4 regions of the Paenibacillus sp. BT-177 genome follow, and region 1 is predicted to be linked to each of the others. Evidence: riboswitches for the same ligand, from Rfam matches in the RefSeq annotation. Region 1 holds a riboswitch; each other region holds the start of a gene.
The links. A riboswitch is a leader RNA that binds a small molecule or an ion and turns the genes downstream of it on or off. The one in region 1 is predicted to bind cyclic di-AMP.
Positions count from the first base shown of each region.

Region 2: linked by a shared signal. The riboswitch ahead of OIU26_RS07725 (hypothetical protein) and the one ahead of OIU26_RS24725 (C40 family peptidase) in region 1 are both predicted to bind cyclic di-AMP.
Region 3: linked by a shared signal. The riboswitch ahead of OIU26_RS23620 (3D domain-containing protein) and the one ahead of OIU26_RS24725 (C40 family peptidase) in region 1 are both predicted to bind cyclic di-AMP.
Region 4: linked by a shared signal. The riboswitch ahead of OIU26_RS17300 (TrkH family potassium uptake protein) and the one ahead of OIU26_RS24725 (C40 family peptidase) in region 1 are both predicted to bind cyclic di-AMP.

Region 1 is NZ_JAOYTP010000016.1:14,772-19,824, forward strand. Features, by position in the region: gene motA (flagellar motor stator protein MotA) at 1-488, opposite strand, end outside; gene OIU26_RS24710 (hypothetical protein) at 676-969, shown strand; gene OIU26_RS24715 (4a-hydroxytetrahydrobiopterin dehydratase) at 1,087-1,386, shown strand; gene OIU26_RS24720 (GNAT family N-acetyltransferase) at 1,465-1,971, opposite strand; gene OIU26_RS24725 (C40 family peptidase) at 2,274-2,774, opposite strand; cyclic di-AMP (ydaO/yuaA leader) riboswitch at 2,780-2,917, opposite strand; gene OIU26_RS24730 (hypothetical protein) at 3,194-4,021, opposite strand; gene OIU26_RS24735 (M1 family metallopeptidase) at 4,033-5,053, opposite strand, start outside.
Region 2 is NZ_JAOYTP010000002.1:333,595-338,647, reverse strand. Features, by position in the region: gene OIU26_RS07740 (urease accessory protein UreF) at 217-954, opposite strand; tRNA gene OIU26_RS07735 (tRNA-Leu) at 1,218-1,300, shown strand; gene OIU26_RS07730 (glutathione peroxidase) at 1,448-1,933, opposite strand; cyclic di-AMP (ydaO/yuaA leader) riboswitch at 2,398-2,571, shown strand; gene OIU26_RS07725 (hypothetical protein) at 2,685-3,080, shown strand; gene kdpF (K(+)-transporting ATPase subunit F) at 3,265-3,342, shown strand; gene kdpA (potassium-transporting ATPase subunit KdpA) at 3,488-5,053, shown strand, end outside.
Region 3 is NZ_JAOYTP010000013.1:11,800-16,852, forward strand. Features, by position in the region: gene OIU26_RS23610 (HD domain-containing protein) at 1-262, shown strand, start outside; gene OIU26_RS23615 (TatD family hydrolase) at 305-1,075, shown strand; cyclic di-AMP (ydaO/yuaA leader) riboswitch at 1,276-1,556, shown strand; gene OIU26_RS23620 (3D domain-containing protein) at 1,827-2,975, shown strand; gene rnmV (ribonuclease M5) at 3,121-3,666, shown strand; gene rsmA (16S rRNA (adenine(1518)-N(6)/adenine(1519)-N(6))-dimethyltransferase RsmA) at 3,674-4,558, shown strand; gene yabG (sporulation peptidase YabG) at 4,614-5,053, shown strand, end outside.
Region 4 is NZ_JAOYTP010000005.1:222,125-227,177, forward strand. Features, by position in the region: gene OIU26_RS17290 (LysR family transcriptional regulator) at 1-295, shown strand, start outside; gene OIU26_RS17295 (potassium channel family protein) at 301-978, opposite strand; gene OIU26_RS17300 (TrkH family potassium uptake protein) at 997-2,337, opposite strand; cyclic di-AMP (ydaO/yuaA leader) riboswitch at 2,747-2,899, opposite strand; gene OIU26_RS17305 (type II CAAX endopeptidase family protein) at 3,161-4,891, shown strand; gene uvrC (excinuclease ABC subunit UvrC) at 4,860-5,053, opposite strand, start outside.

The sequences.
Region 1 (5,053 bases):
GCACCAAGTACCCCGAGTGTTGGAGCGTACATACCGGCTTGGGAGAAAATCAGTGCGCCGGCGCGGTGTCTATCTTCGGTAGCGTTAATGTCTTCCATCAGAACATCGCGTACGAACTCCTGATCATTACCATCGATAATCATTCGCATACCGCCGCGCATAAAGGGATCGTCGATCTCTTCGACCTTGGATTCCAGCGCGAGCAGACCTTCACGACGGGTAATGGATGCCCATTCGGTAAATGTACCGATAAGCTCCTTGCGATCCAGCAATTTCTGCTGGGTGAAAATAATTTTAAACAGCTTTGGCACCCGTTTCATGTCATCCATCGGAAACGCCATGAATATACTTGCTGCTGTTCCGACGAAAATAATCATGTAAGCAGCGGGGTTATTGACCAGATTGACGACTGGCGCGCCCTTCAGGATCATCCCGACGACCAGTGACAAAAGCCCGAGCACAAGTCCAATAATGGTTGTAATTTGCATGATACACCTCATCCATGAGAATAGATTTTGAATCCTTTCATGCCGCATGGGTCGTCCTTGCCCCAAGCGCGTCATTATGAGACGGATTATAGTATTTATCGACAAAACTCTCTTTTTTGTTAAGGGCGAATTTCCGGTATAATAAAGTGATTATGTATTGAATCGCTGAACCATTGGAGGAAATAGCATGGGAGTAAAGCATGGGCGCGAGTATGAACAAATTTTGAACGATTTGACAGAGGCTGTGGGACGCATCCCAGATAGCTATGAATTTTTTGAAATGGAAGCAGAAGATTGGGACAGGCTGGACCCGTTGGGGCGTCAGGAAGTCAATGAAGCTTTGGCAGAAGACCTATTTTATGCATTGGGTACGGAGCCCATAATCACTGTAGGCAGCGGCGTTGTGATTTATGAGCCGGAGCAGCACCGGATCTATGTACTCATCGGAGATGAGGAGCTGACGTCGGTCCCTTTGATTTGAAGGCCGTCTTATGGATTTATCAACGGGGCCGTGGTAATATGTACACCAATATATCGTAGTTTTGGCCGTATGTAAGCGGCTAAAAGGCTTCCGTATAAACGGGGAGGAGTTCGTAACATGCCTTTTACACAAGAAGAGATTGAAGCACATCTGGAGAAACTGGAGGGCTGGGAACTGGAGGAAGGACGTTGGATCGTTCGGAAATATAATTTTTCCAGTTTTATGAAAGGAATTGCATTCGTGGATGAAGTTGCCGCTATATCTGAGGCATTCAATCACCATCCATTTATTACGATTGATTACAAGACCGTGACTCTGCGTTTGACCTCTTGGGACGATGGCGGTATTATGGCCGTAGATATTAAGGAAGCCCAACAATATAATGAAGCTTTTGAAAAAATGCGCAGCAGTCATTGATTTTATAATGATCTGTTGTATATATTAAGAGCGCCTTCGCTATACAACATCGCGGTTGTATAGCGAAGGCGCTCTTATTTATAGAGCCCGGTTCTGTTGTTCAGGACGATATACCATACAATAGAACGGTTTTCTGCCATCTGGAGTCTGACGTTCATAGGTATCCGTCAGCTCAAATCCAGCTGCCTTGTAGGCTCGTATAGCCCGCTGATTCCAAGTGAGAACCTCTAGGTCAATTTCATTCTGTGGATGGCGTCGTCTGGCTTCCTCGGCAATGGCCCGGACAAAATCGGGGCCTGTGCCATGTCCGCATCTTTCGGGATGCATTCCAAGACCCAGCCGGGTCACACCGACCATAGGAAAATATTGAGCAAATCCCGTCAGCTCATTCTCTTCGTCCAGTACGGCAACATATTGCTCTTGGCGAAGCGTGGGACTTCCAAATTCGACTTCAAGTGCCTTCATTTGTTCCCAGGGAAGCCAGCCGTATATGTTGTAGGGAGGATCATAGCGCCACTCACAGATTTCAGCCGCTTGATGCTCGTCCATCGGTACGATCCGGTAGTTGGATATTGAGGCCGGCACTTTTTCATTCCTCCTTATGTAGGTACTTCAATCATTAACCACAGATTGTAGACAAGTTGTAGGAGAATGGCAAGCGTGTTTATTTCGTACCTAAGTCGGGTATACATTCAATAAGAAGGATTTACTGCTCATATGCTCCCCCAGCGGTGGCGGTAAACCGACGATGTTCGCTAAAACTGAAACCTTTTGAGGTGTCAGTTCGTCAGTAATGATAATAATTACTGATGTAGTGGACATAAAAAACCGCAATTCGATTCCGGCCAGAATCAAATTGCGGCTAGGGTTAGCTTGCTGTGCGGTAGTTATTCTACGTTGTCGTCATCAGGAATATCTGAAGCTACAGAATGGTAAGCGTCTGTGCTCATAATTCTTTTTGCACCGACATAACGGTTAGCGTAATAATTTTCGTTCAGTGAGCTAACTACTACACCACGTGAAGTCGAGGAGTGGGCGAATTTCCCTTCACCTACGAAGATACCTACATGGGAAACGCCTCTTCCTGTGGTGTTGAAGAACACCAGGTCGCCTGGTCTCATTTCATCGCGGGATACAGAAGCTCCCATTTTGAATTGTGATCCAGATTGATGCGGCAGTTTAATTCCCAGTTTGTTGAATACATACATTGTGAAGCCGGAGCAATCGAATCCCTCGAGTGTAGTACCTCCGCTTCTATAGTTCGTTCCTTTGGCATCTTGGATGACCTGGTCCATCTTAGAGTCTGCAAATGCACTGCTACCACCGAATGTAAAAGAGGTAAAGGCAATGGCGAGACCCATGGCTGCGATCGTTAGCTTCTTCTTCAAAAAAAATATACCCCTTCCAATGCCTGCGAGGTTAGCTTAAGGATTCGGTAGAAGGTTCCCCTATGACCACTCTGTTGCGAGATCAATTCACCCAAACTGGTTCCCCCGCTTCCTAGGTGCCAGGAATTAGGCTTAACTTAAGATGTGCACCTTGGAGAGCAGTATTCACGACAACGATGTTTTTAAGATAAAGGTTACAATAAAGATTACAAAGTTGTTACTATCAGTTCACTGCGATTATTGTAACAAAGACAGCAGGCTTTGGCAAATGTTTCATCGCAAAAAGTTACAAAAAAAATCTGTTCCTAACGCCCTAGGAACAGATTCTGTTAACAGTATTCAGTTATGTGCCGTTTGCACGGGAAAGAAAAAAGTTTTTTCGACAGCTAAAAATGCAGGAGAAAGCATAAAGAGAGGGATTAGCCTCTGCTGGAGATATCGATGTGCCATAGACGATACTGCGAACTGATATGCCACAGCCTGACCAGACTGGTAACAAAATGATACGATTGCTGGAGAATTAGCGCCAACATACCAGTCCAAATCATCGCTACGGTGCCAAATAGACCGAAGACCAGCAGCACACAAGCACCAAGCAAGAGAGATACGCTTACAGCCGGAAGAAGCTGGCGAAAGAAGGCGAGCAGGGACGATAGTATGGCGTGACCACTGACCGTGCCCAGTTGCATATACAGGATGCACTGCCGAATGAACCAACCGTAAGCCACCCACCCAATGGTATAGGGCAACAAATGCAGCAGGTAAGAGGAAGATTGCAGCGTCCCTGCTACAATAGGATAGAGTCTCGGTACCACCCAGAAGGCGGGAAGCAGCAGCAAACCCAACTCGATGATGTAATACAACAGAGATGACATACCGTGACGTTTCATCCCCTTGAAGAAGGACAGGCTTTGCGGTTCAGACGCATCGGTATACAGGCTTTGATATATGCCAGCTCTAATGAAGGGAGTGATTAGGACGCGCAATACGGTCGCCCCTAGTAGTATCCATAAATATACGTGTACTTCCCGGCTGTCCATCAAAGCGATCTGGCCCTCCATCCAAAACAAGGTCTTTCCCAGCTCGTTTTGGCTCTGATCAGGATAACGCAGCAGCAGCGGGACAACGGCCGACTGTACCAGCCGATAGAGAAATACTCCCCACAGCAGACGATACAAAAATAAAATGATAACGATATAAAAGCGTATGCGCACTAGCGCCCAGCCTTCTTTTAAAACAGTCCGCATCTATAGACACCTCACCATGACAGACTTCCAAGCAGTGTCTCCAACAGCTTGGTTACACTCACACTCCAACGGGTTTGTTGCTTTTCGTCCAATTCAGCCTTCAGGCTATTATTAATATGCTTGTTCTCCAGTGCAATAGTGTATAGAGGATCAACGGTCACATAGGACACGGGAGAGGTGCTTTTGAGTCGGAAAGATGTACTTTTGCCCGTACCGTCCCATGCCTTAAATATTGTGGTGCCATCCTTGAAGGTAAATTGAACAGGGATCTTGGGATAATCTGCTCCTTTTTTGCTGAGCGTCACGACTGCTTCATATCCATTCTCCAACTTGCGGTTCGTGATGCGATCGACAGAAAAGTCCGCCATCTGGCCGTCATATACATATTGTTCAAAATAGTGGCTCCATGAGCGTCCAGTCACCCTCTCCACGACACGCTGAAAATCCTGTGAGGTCGGATGCTTGAATCGGTAGGTCTGGACATAGGTTCGCATAATCCGGTCCATTTTTTTCGTACCCACCTGACGTTCAATACCTCGTAGTACCAGCTTGCCTCGTGAGTAGGCATTTTGTGCATACTCAGCCGACGATCCGTACTTCCAGGATTCGCGGTTTAGGGGCTGTGGAGAAGCTACCTGTCCGGATTGTAATGGCAAGTTGGGGATAAGCCCATATTCTTGCTCCATGAGCCGTTCTTCTGCATAGGAGGTGAAGCCTTCATCCAGCCAGGGCTCCTCAAATTCATTATTGGCTACCATTCCGTAGAAATATTGATGCCCAATCTCATGAACCAGCGTCCGTTCCAGATTATAGCCGGGATTCAGTTGGTCCGCAGCTGCGGCCGTGATGAGTGTCGGATATTCCATGCCGCCGGCTCCACTGCCTGTTTTGGGTGGAACGACGATAGATAGAGTGGAATATGGATAAGGCCCGTACCATTTGCTGTAGTACGAAAGGGCGGCCTTGGCTGCGCTCATATAACGTCCTTTTAGTTCCTTATGGGACGGGTCCAGATAGAGCTTGATTTTGACA
Region 2 (5,053 bases), on a different contig from region 1:
ACCATCTAAAACTATGATACACTTTTATACGTGTTTATACAATCTTAAATGCGTTATTTTATTAAAATAATTACTTAATTAAGTGCAAAAAGTGAAAATAATCCGACTATAGTCTGTGAGTGGTATGAATTTGGATACATGAATTAAAAATACTCTGCCGCTTGAGAAAAGGGCAGAGTATTTTTATTGTGACTGCTAGACTGGTAAAACGACGCATCAGAGGGAGGCTGGAAGGCGTTTGAATAGGATGGAGGAGGAAAAGGGCCTGGATGCATTCAATTGGCTACTATGGCTCATATAGGGTGGCTGAGTGATGTAGGAACTGGTCTGATGGCTATGGAAAAGGTGAGGCTGAAATAAGCTTGGCGTAGGTTCGTTAAATTTCTTCCAGGTGGTGAGCAACTCGCTGGTCATGTGATCGATAAGAGGATTCTTTTCCTCGTAAGGAGGATTGAGCAGTCTGAAGGCATCTTCGATACAGAAGGATACCGCTGTGGCAAAATAGCCGTGAATGGTCTGTTCTATATCGGTTCCGAGAAGGAAGTTAATCCAAGTGTGGACAGTAGCGAGTGTGCCAATTGCATTGTATTGAGTGAGTGTGTCTTCCAGTTGGTCAAATGCAAGCCAAGGATAAAGAGCCTTGGTGAGCTTGAGCAGACGCTGGCCAGAAAGTCGCGATTTTTTCACATACTGCGAGGAAGGATGTTGGGTGTACAGCATTTTATCAATAAGGGCGATCCGCCAACCGTCATTCTGCTGGATGGCTGCATACAGACTTTTGATGGCCATGCCGTCAAGGGTTGTAATTTGAGGATACCAATCGTCTCGCATAAAATGTTTCAGATCCTGTAGACTGTTCAAGTTTCCGTTACGGAAACGTTCATCCAGTCCGTAGAAACGGGTAAAACCACCAATGGGTAGGGAAGGGTCCAACAACAATGCGTAGTTTAGCAATCGGTTACCTTTATGCAGGATGGTTCGCCTCCTTGAGGTGAATATTTGTGTCAGTTTATTTGACTCTAATCTTATTTATATAATAATATTTCAATTATTTATGTAATATATATTTACACTTTGAGCTCTTTCATGTCAAATTAAATAATTTTATTGCTTATATATGTTATATAAAGTTACACTAAAAATAATTATAATATTATTGTTTACAAATTGTTGCTGAGAGAGTATAATAAATCTGTTGCCTCAATACATTATGACATGCGGTCGTGGTGGAATGGCAGACACGCTATCTTGAGGGGGTAGTGGGCGTATGCCCGTGGAGGTTCGAGTCCTCTCGACCGCATTATGTGTAATACCCAGTTGAAAAGCATCCTGACACGTTTTACGTGAAGGGGTGCTTTTTTCGTTAAATATTTTTCGTTATATCATTCTGTTACAGAAGCGGTCATATGGACAGCGGACCGCTCGTTAACTGTAATGAAGAAAGATGTCAGTTTTTCCGCAAAAGCTTCTCAATATCTCCTATAAGCTTATCTGGAGTGGTTTGCGGCGCATAACGCTTAAATACGTTACCTTCTCGTGTAATTAAGAATTTAGTAAAATTCCATTTGATCGCTTTGGAGCCTAATACTCCCGGAGCAGTGTGGGTCAGGTAGTGAAATAAAGGATGTGCCTGATCACCGTTGACATCTGTCTTGGCGAACATGGGGAAGGTCACACCGTAATTGATTTGGCAAAACTCGGAGATCTCCTCGCTGGAGCCCGGCTCTTGTTTGGCGAACTGGTTGCTGGGAAATCCCAAAATTTCGAGCCCCTGTTCATGATACTGGTCATATAGCTCTTGTAGCGCCTTGTACTGGGGGGTTAACCCACATTTGCTGGCAGTATTCACGATAAGTAGAACTTTCCCTTCGTATGTGGATAACGGAATTTGTACCCCTTGTAGGGTCTGTGCATCATATTTATATACGGTCAAGATATCCCTCCTCATTCAATATTCTGCAATTAAATTGTAAGCAACTCAACAAGGGGTTGCAAGTCCGGAAGAGTATACGGGCATTGGACCATTGTAAAATCGCCTTTTGTTCAAAACGGTAAATCGCACTTCAAATGGAGCTAATTGAGGTGTTTCTTCTCATAAAAACGGGTTCAATCGGTAATTATCTGGCACATATAGCGTATTTTCTTTCCTTTTTGCAAATAAGGAGTAACTAAGCCATACCCTACGCCAATATTGACATGCCTTTCATTTTCAAAAAGGGGTGAAATACAGAGTTTTAAAGAGATACGAGAAGCATAGATGCCTTGTAAGCGTTATTCTTAATCTCCTATGCTCTAAAGGGTGATTTATAGCCCCGCCGTTGAGCTTTACAGTCTTCCTTGCACGGGTGTATGATTCAAGACGTAATTTCAAATTAACACCAATGAAGCAACAACGAATTGTCTAAAGCGCTGAATTTTGCAGTTGCAAAAGCGGGGGAACCAACGAGTATGTACGGTTTTGCAAGCCGTGTGTGTCTCATGGGGTGAATTTTCCGGCCAAGTGCCGTAAATAGGGCGACTCTCACGTCCGAATCCGACAGCTAACCTCGTAAGCGTACAGGGAGAGGCAACAAACCGCCGTGTGCAACCATGGTTTATTTTATCATGGAATGTATGAAGCCGGAGGAAGCCTTTTTCCTTCGGCTTCTTTTTGTTGTCTTTTTATACCGGGAGAGGAGCTACTGATGGAAGGTCGGTTAATTATTGTCACTGCACCGAATGAAGCGGGCAGAAGTTTTGTGAAATTGCTTATGTTTAAAAAATTGGCGTTTGCAGTTCTCACAAATAGCACTCAGGAGGAACGACAGCTCAAAAAAATGGGTGTGGAGCACATTGTGCGCATCAATACGATGCAAGCGGGAAAATGGAATTTTCCTAAAAAAGAAATTGGTAGTGTGTATTTGTTCGAAAACAGCTTGAATCTGACTTGCCGTTTCCTGCAAATATGTCGGCCACTAACATCAGAATTGATCTATGTTATTACGCACGGCTGTAATCCACAAGGAATTTATCGGGGATTGGGAGCGGACCATGTGATCTACACATTGAACGGAGAGGTGGGTTTCCTGCTGAACGGATAAGCACTTATAACATAGCTGGTTTATGATTTTATGATGGAATCGGAAATGACGATCTGAAGAGCGATACGGAGGGTATGAACATGATGGATTTATACATGCTGCTCATAATGGCTGTGAGTTATGGAGTGATACTGCTGTTTGTACGCTGGTGTGATGCGCAGACCTCAAAAGGAGGCCGAAGAGGATGATTGTTGTGCTAGGACTCACGGCTATTGTGTTCGTGTATTTAATCTACGCACTCCTGAATCCTGAAAAGTTCTAGTCAACTATAGGATCGAGCAGGCGGGAACAGCAGATCAAGAATGAAGCATCAGAAGTGTAGATTTTCGCAAACGTGTGCACTCAATGGATGTTCTGAATCAGGTCTGTTGTTCCAAATGCAGGAGCATTATAAGGAGGAATAGAGGATGGAGCTACTGCAAATTGGAATTGTGATCGTCATATTGCTGCTCTTGGTAAAGCCGGTGGGCACCTATATGTATCACGTATTCTCGAATGAACCGAATCGGACGGATCGGATTTTTGGTGGAACGGAAAAGCTGATTTATAAGGTTGTAGGCTTGAAGAAACAGGACAGCATGCGTTGGACCACGTATGCTATGAGTTTCATTGCAACCAATGTGGTGCTTGTGGGGATCAGCTACCTGCTATTGCGCTTGCAGGCTATACTCCCAGGCAATCCGGTTGGAAACAGTAATATGGAAGCTTCATTGGCCTTTAATACGGTAATCAGCTTTATGACCAATACGAATCTCCAACATTATAGCGGAGAAAGCGGGCTTACGTATCTGACACAGATGGCGTTCGTCACGATGATGATGTTTACTTCGGCTGCTTCGGGGTTTTCGGTTGCTGCGGCTTTTATGAGGGGATTGACGCGGCGCGGTGAAGGACTGGGTAATTTTTTTCAAGATTTTATTAAAGCCAACATACGGATTTTTCTGCCGCTTGCCTTTGTACTTACGCTGGTGCTGGTGGGACTAAAAGTACCACAGACGCTACAGTCCACGGCGGATATTACGACTTTAAGCGGTACACAGCAGCAGATTGCTATGGGACCCATTGCCTCATTGGAATCCATCAAGCATTTGGGCACGAACGGGGGCGGTTTTGCGGGAGCTAATTCTGCTCATCCTTTTGAGAATCCAAGTCCTTGGACGAACGTACTGGAAATTTTAGCAATGTGGGTAATGCCGGCTTCGCTGCCGTATACTTTTGGATTGTTTGCCCGTAATCGCAAGCAGGGCTGGATTATTTTTAGCTCGATGATGGTCTTGTTCCTTATTTTTCTATCCATAACGTATGTGTCGGAGAAGACAGGTAATCCGTTAATCCAGGCACTGGGTATGGATGCATCTCAGGGAAGCATGGAAGGGAAAGAGGTTCGTTTCGGCATTGGACAATCGGCACTATTCACTGCGGTTACAACAGCGGCAACGACAGGTTCGGTCAATAATATGCATGATACACTGACCCCGTTAGGTGGTATGGCTGCTTTGGGAGAAATGATGCTAAACGTCATTTTTGGCGGCAAGGGCGTCGGGCTGATGAATATGCTGATGTATGCGATTCTGGGGGTGTTTATATGTGGACTGATGGTTGGAAGAACCCCGGAATTTATGGGCAGGAAAATTGAAGGCAAGGAAATGAAGCTGATTGCGATTGCCATTTTGGTACATCCGTTTCTCATTCTCGCTCCAACTGCGCTTGCGTTTATGAGCCATTGGGGATACGATGCAGTCTCTAATCCCGGATACCACGGGTTGACTCAGGTGCTTTATGAATATGCATCATCTGCGGCAAATAACGGTTCAGGATTTGAAGGTCTTGCAGATAACAACGTGTTTTGGAACGTTACGACCGGAGCAGTTATGTTTTTTGGACGATATGTATCCATGATTGCATTGCTGGCTGTAGCGGCTTCATTGAATGCCAAAGCACCGACCCCGGTGACGACGGGTACACTGCGCACG
Region 3 (5,053 bases), on a different contig from region 1:
GCATCCTGAATATGATCTTGAAATTGATTTTCCGACAGATCTTCCTTATGATGTGTTTCGGCAGGGCGGTTCAACGGACAACCAGATTTTACTGCTTGGACGTCAGGGCGAGGTGCGGGAAATATCCGAAGTTTCAGAAATTGTACGCTCAATAAGTGGCATTCACCGAGGAAAATATCACATGTATTTTCCCCAGAATAAATTGAACGGGGTAAAAGAAAGGCTCCCTGCCGAAATAAGGAATTATTTTGTCAAACAATAGACAAATATATAGAAATGTAAGTAAGAAAAGGAGATGAAAACCTTGGATTTATTCGACACTCATACTCACCTAGATGCGCCACAATTTGACGAAGACCGTGAAGAAGTTATAGCACGTGCTGTCGAATCAGGAGTAACACGGATGATCAATATCGGATTTAATCGTGAGACCATTCCATCCACCATGAAGCTGGCTGAGACGTATGATTTTATTTATGCAGCTGTTGGATGGCATCCGCAGGATGCCATTACAATGCAGGAGGGTGATTTAGAATGGATTGCATCGTTATGCAGTCATAAAAAGGTTGTAGCGATCGGAGAGATCGGTCTGGATTACTATTGGGATACATCACCAAAGGATGTGCAGCAGCGGGTACTTCGAAATCAAATTGGCCTGGCACGTGAGCTCAACATGCCAATTGTTATCCATAACCGGGATGCACATGAAGATATTGTGAGGATTTTACGTGAGGAAAAGGCGGGCGAGATTGGCGGAGTCATGCACTCCTTTTCTGGGAGTTGGGAGACAGCTAAAATGGTGCTGGATATGGGTTTCCACCTTTCCTTCGGCGGGCCCATAACGTTCAAAAATGCCAAGCAGCCAAAAGAGGTGCTGGCCCAGGTACCGCTGGACCGTCTGCTTATTGAAACGGACGCGCCTTATTTGACGCCTCATCCGTTTCGTGGGAAGCGAAATGAGTCGGCATATGTGAGATTGGTGGCAGAGGCAGCCGCCCAAATTAAGGGAATTACGGTGGAGGAATTGGTATCCATTACGACCCAAAATGGCTTGGAACGATTTGACATTCAGTGAAAAAGCGAAGAAATCAATCAAAATAAAGAGATAGACGGAGCTAATTATGATTTTGTTGCAGGAAACTCAAGAATATTACAATTTTTTAACCGAATATTTTGAAAAATGTACTTGAAACCTGCTTTACAACATGCATGGAAACAGGATATCATCTTTTCAGTGAATTGTTGTTGAGTGTAAACATCAACAAATCATTTCATGAACCAGTCTCGCTGAGTCCCTTTTACAGGGAACGGGGGAACCGATATGGCTTACAGTACGTCCGGCGTATATGCAAGAGATATTATCTCTTCAGCAGTCGGCTCGACCGAAATTCATTTCCTGGATGGGATTGAACAGGTAGAGAAGCCGTATTTCGATTTCTTTCTGGGTCTTCGGGGTGAATGTGAAGGCGACCGCCATGAGCGGTTGACCTAAGCTAGGGCGACTCTCTACGTCCGAACCCGACAGCTAACCCCGTAAGCGTAACAAGAGAGAAGCCATCTCGTGCATGAGTTTTCCCGCATATTCACACATGTCGGAAGCCACGAAAGAGCTCTCTAGTCTCTTTCCTTGGCTTTTTTGTTGTGAATAAAAGAAAATCTGTCATCATACTGTGGTTAAACAGGGGAGGACAGCATGCCGCGAAGACGGGTACATGGTGCAGGACAGTCGCAGTACGGGCTTGTCTTGTAGAAAATCTGTTATAGTCACGTCAACGATCAACTATGTCTTACTCCAGACGGCGGGCTATGTAAGGAGGACGGAGGAAATGGGCATTTTCCGAAAAGAGGAGACCCATGAGTCACGCTCATCCAGCATGTCTTACGTATTACGTTGGAAGCAAGAGAATGTGCGCCAGGCTGCTTTGGTTGCTATTTTTCTAATCGCACTAACGATTATGATTTCAATTCTGATGTACACGCAATCTAAAAAACAAGTCTTTTTTGTCATCGATGGTAAGGCATCTGCGGTAGAAACCCGGGAATCCAAGCTCCAAGATTTGCTCAATGAGCATTCTATTTCACTTCAGCCGCATGATACAATTTCCATGCCGCTAAACGGGGCAGTACAGGATGGGGATCGCGTAGTCATTAAACGTGCCAATCAGGTTAAAGTATCCTCAGGCAATGAGACGAAAAAGCTGTACACAACAGAAAATACAGTAGAGGGTGCCATTCGCACTTCGGGCTATAAATTATCATCAACGGATAAAGTTTACCCTGCGTTGGATGCCTCTGTTTCAGCTAACATGGACATAAAAATCGTCCGTGTGAAGAAACAGCAGGTCGAACAGAAAAAACAAGTGCCTTATCAGGTCATCAAAACGGCAGATCCAAGTCTCTATAAAGGCGATAATCGAGTCATTCAAAGTGGCAAATCGGGTGTGGTAGTCCAGCATGTTCAAAAGGTATACCATGATGGAAAATTGGTGTCCAAACAGCTGGTCAACAAGGAAGTCGCACAAAATCGTGTGGATAAGGTAATTGCGGTAGGAACGAAGAAAAAACCGGTCGTTCTAGCTGCTTCCATCAGCCCTAAAGATGCGGTTAAGGCTACAAAGGTTAGTTCGGGCAGTGCTGTCCGTAAAGCAGGTATTAATTTTAATTATAAAAAAGTTTTACAAAATGTCTCCATGACGGCGTACTCCGCCCAGGAGCCAGGTATCGGTACACGTACCGCCTCCGGCACGCGTGTCACGGAAGGACGCACCATCGCTGTCGATCCGAGTGTAATTCCAATCGGCTGGTGGGTGTATATTGAAGGGGTAGGCTTCCGCCGTGCGGAGGATACCGGTGGCGCGATTAAAGGCCACAAAATCGATGTGTATTATGAGAGTTTAAGCCGGGCTAACCAATTTGGTCGTAAGCACGGTAAAACCGTATATGTTATCGGACCTGTAAAGCCGGAAATCAACTAAAACAGGTTGTGTATGTTGAGGACAATGCGATAGTATTAACAACATAGTAATGCCATGCTAAGAAGAGGATATCCTCTTCTTATTTTGTTTTCAAAAGCAGGGAAAGATAATATATGTTGCTGTGTAGCAGTGGAGGGAAACGAAGATGATCAAGGAAGTGATCGTGGTGGAAGGCCGGGATGATACGGTAGCCATTCGCCGTGCTGTCGAAGCAGATACGATAGAAACTGGCGGTTCAGCCATTAATAAAATGACGCTGCGGAAAATTGCATTGGCGCAGGAACGGCGAGGGGTCATTATTTTAACTGATCCCGATCATGCAGGGGAGCGTATCCGTAAAATCATCGCCTCCAAGGTCCCCGGCTGCAAGCAGGCTTTTATACCTGAGGCAGAGGCGACACGCAAAGGGGATATTGGCGTGGAGAATGCCTCCCCGGAAGCCATCAGACACGCTCTCGCGCGGGTACATACGACAGTGGAAGGCGCCGAACCGCTGATTGAAATGGCGGACCTGATTGACGCTGGACTTATTACCCACCCCAATGCTGCTGCACGCCGTATGGCCTTGGGGAATGTACTGGGTATTGGCTATTGTAACGGAAAGCAGCTACATAAGCGGCTCTCTGTATTTCAGATCAGTCGTGAGGAATTTGCCAGTGCGCTGGCACAAATCGAAAGTGAAGGATTGTGATATCCGTATGACAGGGATTCAAGATATAGCAACACCGCGGCGTACGAAGGAAATTATTCAAAGGCACGGTTTTTCGTTCAAAAAGAGTCTGGGACAAAACTTTCTAATTGATCAAAATATTCTGAGCAAGATCGTAAATGCTGCCGGATTGGATGATACAAAGGGCGCGCTTGAGATCGGTCCGGGCATTGGAGCTTTGACCGAGAAGTTGGCGCAATCCGCTAAGGCAGTTACCGCTGTTGAGATTGACCAGCGGCTGTTGCCCATTCTTGAAGAAGTGCTGGCCCCTTACGAGCATGTAAAGGTTCGCCATGGAGACGTGTTAAAGCTGGATTTGCGTGAAGTGTTTGCAGCTGACTTTGCAGACGTGAGCAAAGTGAGTGTCGTCGCTAATCTGCCGTATTACGTCACTACACCGATTCTGATGCGTCTACTGGAGGACAAGCTTCCTTTGGAGAATATCGTCGTTATGATTCAAAAGGAGGTGGCTGAGCGCATGGCTGCGTCTCCTGGTACGAAGGATTACGGCAGCTTAAGCATAGCCGTGCAATATTACAGCGAGCCTGAGTTAGTCTGTACGGTGCCGAATACAGTATTTATTCCTCAGCCGAATGTTGATTCGGCAGTTATTCGGCTGCGTGTACGAGAAGTCCCTCCGGTGGAAGTGGTGGACGAGAAACACTTTTTTGAAGTGGTTCATGCCGCTTTTGCCCAACGTCGTAAAACCATTTCAAATAACCTAAAAAGCCGCTTCTTCACCAAAGAGAACAGGGACACGCTGGAGCCGCTGTTGCAACAAGCTGATATTGAGCCCTCCCGTCGAGGGGAAACGCTGAGTATCGAGGAATTTGCGCGTCTGAGCGCCGTGCTATTGGAGGCCGGTATATCCTAAGTTGGAACCAAACTGTGTATTTACCCATACGATATAGGAGGGGTGATACAGTGTGATGAGTTTAGGAGACTTGGTCGTTCGGAAATCGTACGGTGGTGATGTCACGTTTCGCGTTGAAGACATCCAGCGGGATAAAGCGATCATTAAGGGGACGGAATTTCGGCTACTGGCCGATTCCCCGGTGAACGATCTGGTCAGAGTGCCTGCAGACCAGATTAGCGGTAAGACTCAACAGGCCCACATTAAGGCCGGGGAGTCTCTTAATCTTTTGCAACGGGCACGCCAGCAGCAAGCTGCCCGTAGCCAGGCGGCTCTGATTGGAGAGTGGAGTGATCCGGTAGAGTCGACGTATTTTGAAATGCCAGGAAAGGTTCTTCATCTGGATGGAGATCCTGGCTATTTAAGAAAATGTCTCAGTTTATATGAACAGCTCCGTGTTCCCGCTGAGGGACATCACGTTCACGAATCGGCAATGGCGGATACGTTATATCGACT
Region 4 (5,053 bases), on a different contig from region 1:
GGATGACTTGTTCCAGCGCAGCGGTATTATGCCGGATATCCGCATGGAAATCGACTCCTTCGAGGCGATTGTACGTCTGCTTCCAACCTGCAAGGCATCCGCTTTGCTGCCCAAATCCTACTTGCGCAGCGAACTGCTGCGAGATAATGGACTTACTGCATTGTACTTGCCTGATTTGAAGGAGACACGCCGAACGACCTCCCTCATATACTCAGAAACGGCCGATCTCGGCCCGACAGCACGACGCTGGATTAGCGAGACACGTGCATCGTTTGCAGGCTACCGTATGGTGTAGAGAATTTAACCCTCTTCATTGACATTAACGACCTCATCCTCAAAGCGGCCGATATTGTCATTGGAGCCGATAATGACCATAATATCGTCTGCTTTCAGCCGATCCATAGCTGTCGGCGCGATCAAAATACCATTCGCCGTATGAAGTGCCACGATGCTGCAACCAAAGCGGGTACGAGCATTTAATTCTGCTAACGTTTTGCCATTCAGACATGCAGGCACATTGAGTTCCACAATGCTGTATTCCTTGGACAGCTCCAAATAATCGAGCAGATTAGGCGTGACCAGCTGATGCGCTACCCGAATACCCATATCTCGTTCCGGATAAATGACTCGGTCCACCCCAAGCTTCTCTAACGCACGCCCATGCAGTACAGATATAGCTTTGGCTACGACTTTTCTCACACCCAGCTCCTTCAGCAAAATGGCGGTCAGGATGCTTACCTGAATATCATCACCGATTGCAACAATGCCGCAATCGAAATTACGGATGCCCAGTGACCGCAACGCATCCTCATCTGTAGCGTCTGCCACGACAGTATGTGTCAGAATCTCACTCATACTGTCCACAACATCCTCATTCCGATCAATGCCCAGTACCTCGCACCCCATATCCACCAATTGCAAAGCCAGGCTTGAGCCAAACCGTCCCAAGCCAATGACTACAAACTGCTGCGTTTTCATATCTACTCGAAAACTCCCTTACCCTATAATTATTTTACCTTCTGGATGACGATACAATTCCTTACCCTTTTTCGGTCCCAGTGCATAAGCTAGCGTGAGTGGACCCAGCCTGCCTGCAAACATCGTCAGAGTAATCACCAGTTTGCCTACAACTGTCAAATCAGGTGTAAGCCCCATGGACAGTCCTACCGTACCAAAGGCAGACACCGTCTCGAACAAGATCATCAGAAAATGATGATCTTCGGTTGCGGACAGAATCATCGTCACCCCAATCACGAACAGCAACCCCAGCAAGGTAATAGTCAAAGCCTTATAAATGCGTGCCTGCGCAAGTCGGTACCGGAACAGCACAATGTCTTCCCGTCCCCGCAGCATCGAAAACACCGCTCCAATGAGCAGAGCAAATGTAGTGGTCTTAATCCCGCCTCCAGTGGAGCCAGGCGAAGCCCCAATAAACATGAGTATGATGATAAAAAACTGCGTAGCCTGCCGCAAGCCTGCAATGTCCAGCGTGTTGGCACCTGCGGTGCGAGGGGTAACGGACTGGAATAAAGAACCCAGCAGTTTACCACCCCAATCAAGCGAGCCAAGCGTCTTCGGATTCGTAAACTCAAATACAAAAATGACAAGCGTCCCGACGACAATCAGAGCAGCTGTCATGCTGAGTACCACCTTGGTATGCAAGGATAGTCTCTTACGCTTGCGATAATCTGCCAGGTCAGACATCACTACAAAACCAATACCACCCGAAATAATGAGAAACATGGCTGTAAAATTAACAATCGGATCATATACATAACCTGTCAGGCTGCGAAATTCACCGAATAAATCAAAACCAGCGTTATTAAACATGGAAATGGCATGCCAGATTCCAAAATAAATCGCCCTGCCGACAGGCATATCAAATGACCAGCGAATCGAAAAAATAGCTGCACATACTCCCTCAATCATCAGCGAGTACCATAGCACCTTGCGGATCAATCCAACAATTCCTTCGACAGAGGTCTGATTCATCGCTTCTTGCAAAATAAGGCGCTCCCGCAAGGAAATGCGACGTTTGAACACCAGCGCGATCAAGGTAGCCATGGTCATAAAGCCAAGACCACCGATCTGGATCAGCGCAACGATAACGATTTGACCAAAGGTTGTAAAAAAGAGCCCTGTATCCTTAACGACAAGTCCGGTTACACAGGTCGCGGACGCGGCAGTAAACAAAGCGTCTATAAACGCAAGTGGTTTTCCAGTTGTATTAGAGATGGGCAGCATTAACAATAAACTACCTATTAGAATGATAATGGCAAAGCCTGCAACGAATATCTGCGGTGGAGAAAGCCGAAGCCAGCGTGCATTGGGATTCATCTATTCATCACTTCTCTCCTAATCCTTAAAACTATAAAAACAGTGACTTAATACGGTGTAAGCCCGCTACGCGTTCCATTTATCTTCCGATCGTCGTTGCCCCTGATTTTTTTGATTTTCCAAACCTTAAGTAGCTATAATTAACATTCCCTGAATACAGGAAGAATGCATGTCAAACACTACTCGGCTCCCTGTGCTATTGGCGAGCAGCAGCGAAGGGGGCAGAATTGTTCTGAAGAAGCGAAGCGTTTGCCTTTATCTCCGGATTTTAACCATTAAAGGGTTTATACAATCAAAAAAAATCCGGGGATAACAGCAATCAGAAGAATAATCTGAACCCGCAGCGGTCTAACCAATCCAAACACTTTTATACACACAAAAAAAGACACCGGAAAACCGAGTGCCTGACTTGGTTCCTGCCCACAGCCTACGAGGTTAGCTGACGGATTCGGACAGCACAGTATGCCCTATTTACACTTCCGGTCCATCAGGATCGGCTGTAAAATTCACCCCAGTAACATGGTTCCCCCGTTTTCTCATAGAAATTCGGCTTAAATGTATATCATTACCCATATATTTCATAGGCATTGCCTCAAGATTATAATCCTTCTCTATCCAGATCACAAAACCGATTTCGCCGAAAAAACGTGAAATTGGCTTTAATTCGCGAATAGACATCGGTTAATCACAGCTTATCTAATTTTATTAAAACTTTAAAGTGCTTTCACTCTGTTTTCATGAATATCGCTGGTCTGTTGGCGGGAACCTGTGCAGTATGATATCTTTAATGGATGTTCTTATTTACAGATTAAGGAGGAAACTCATGAATCCTATCGGGAAACCGGTCGTGCTCACGGCCAACTTCAAAAAATTAGGCTTGCTGGGCGGGGTTGGCCTGATTTGCTTTTTTATCTTTCAATTGCTTATTCCCTCAATTAGCAATCCAAGTCCGGAATCATTGGTGAATGCAAAGGTCATCAGCAAACAAGAAGCGGTCATACACGCCCTGGACTTCGCCCGTTCCGAGCTGGGCTATACGGAATCACAGCCAGAGAAGCCCGTCGTAACCTATCAGGCTGAAACAGATTTGTACGGGTATTTATCCAGAGAAAAATTGGTTCAAGAGTACGATCGTACATGGAAAAAAAATTATCCATATGAAACCTTTCGGGTTGATTTGCCTGACTCCTCAGCGAAGGGCAAGCTGCAAATCCATGTGGATTTATCCACTGGGAAGGTCGTTAGCTTTAAACGGATCACCTCCAGCACCAATTACACACAGGCTGATGTTTCTACAGATGAACAAGCACGAAGCAGACTTGTACGTGTAGCTGAGGGTGACATGACGCTCGAAGCCAAGGAACAGGCTGCAGCAATATGGATCAAACGCTTTGGCTTTAAGCCATCTGAATTGAAGCTCGCGACCACTGAGGGAGAAGGTGGATTAAAATATACCGTGGACGGAAAGAAAATCGGCGCCTCGGTACTTACGCTGGCTTTTACTTTTGAAGACGGGGATGTTCGCTCGTTTACCCAAAGCTTTTCGGCCCCTTCGTCCTATACCGACTATGTTAAAAAGCAAACATACTGGGCTAATTGGATGACTTATGCGGGTTATGCCCTATTTAGCTTTGTCCTGGGCGTACTTGCCATTGTGTATGCGTCACTCACCCGACGACATACTTCATTTGTTCGCGGTATTATTCTGTCCATTGTATACTTTATTGCTAGTATAGCTGGGACAATGAACATGCTACCTTTATTGCAAGCTGAAGCAGGCAGTAAGGGCATGCTTATATTTCTTATGGTATTCCAGGTTGGTGTTACCTTCTTCATGGCTGTAGCTATCTATTTCTCCTTGGTAGGCGGTGACGGGCTTATGCGTCAGGTTGGACTAAATGCATGGCCACGGGCCAAAGAGCCAGGCTACGGACTGTATGTGCTTCGCAGTATGTATGTTGGTTACTTGTGGGCCTTCATTTTACTGGGCGTACAATCCATTTTGTTCTTTGTATTGGAGCGCACATTTAATACGTTCTCCACTACAGACGCCACGCAGTCCCCTTACAATATGGCTTATCCATGGCTATTGCCGATTATGGCTTGGATGGCAGGTATTGGAGAAGAAACTGTTTACCGTCTATTTGGTATTCCGATGGTAAAAAAAATAGTCAAGAATACGTTTGTTGCTTGTCTGATCACTACGCTTATTTGGGCACTGGGACATACGCTTTATCCGATCTATCCGGTGATTTCAAGACCAATTGAACTGACTTTTCTTGGTTTGCTGTTTAGTTTCGTGTTCCTGCGTTACGGCTTTATCGCTGCCATGTTCAGCCACGTTATTTTTGACAGCATATTAATGGGACTTAGTGTGATAAGTCTGGGAGACACCGTGAATGTGAGCGCCGGCCTATTCTGGATCTTACTTCCGGCTATTGTAGGCTACATCATTTACTGGTTTAGTCCCAAAAAACCTAATCGAATCATGTTTGAACCCATGAAAAAAGAGGAGCCGTATTCTACGACTCCTCCTCCCGAAGGGCAGCTATAATCTGACGAGCAAGTTTATCCCCAATAGAGAGAGGCCGGAAGTCTTCGACGCTGGCCTCTCTTATTTTTTTGAGCGACCCAAAATGCTTAAGCAGCAACTTACGCCGTTTCTCTCCAATGCCCGGAATGGAGTCCAACTGGGAAGTTACCATCGATTTGCCGC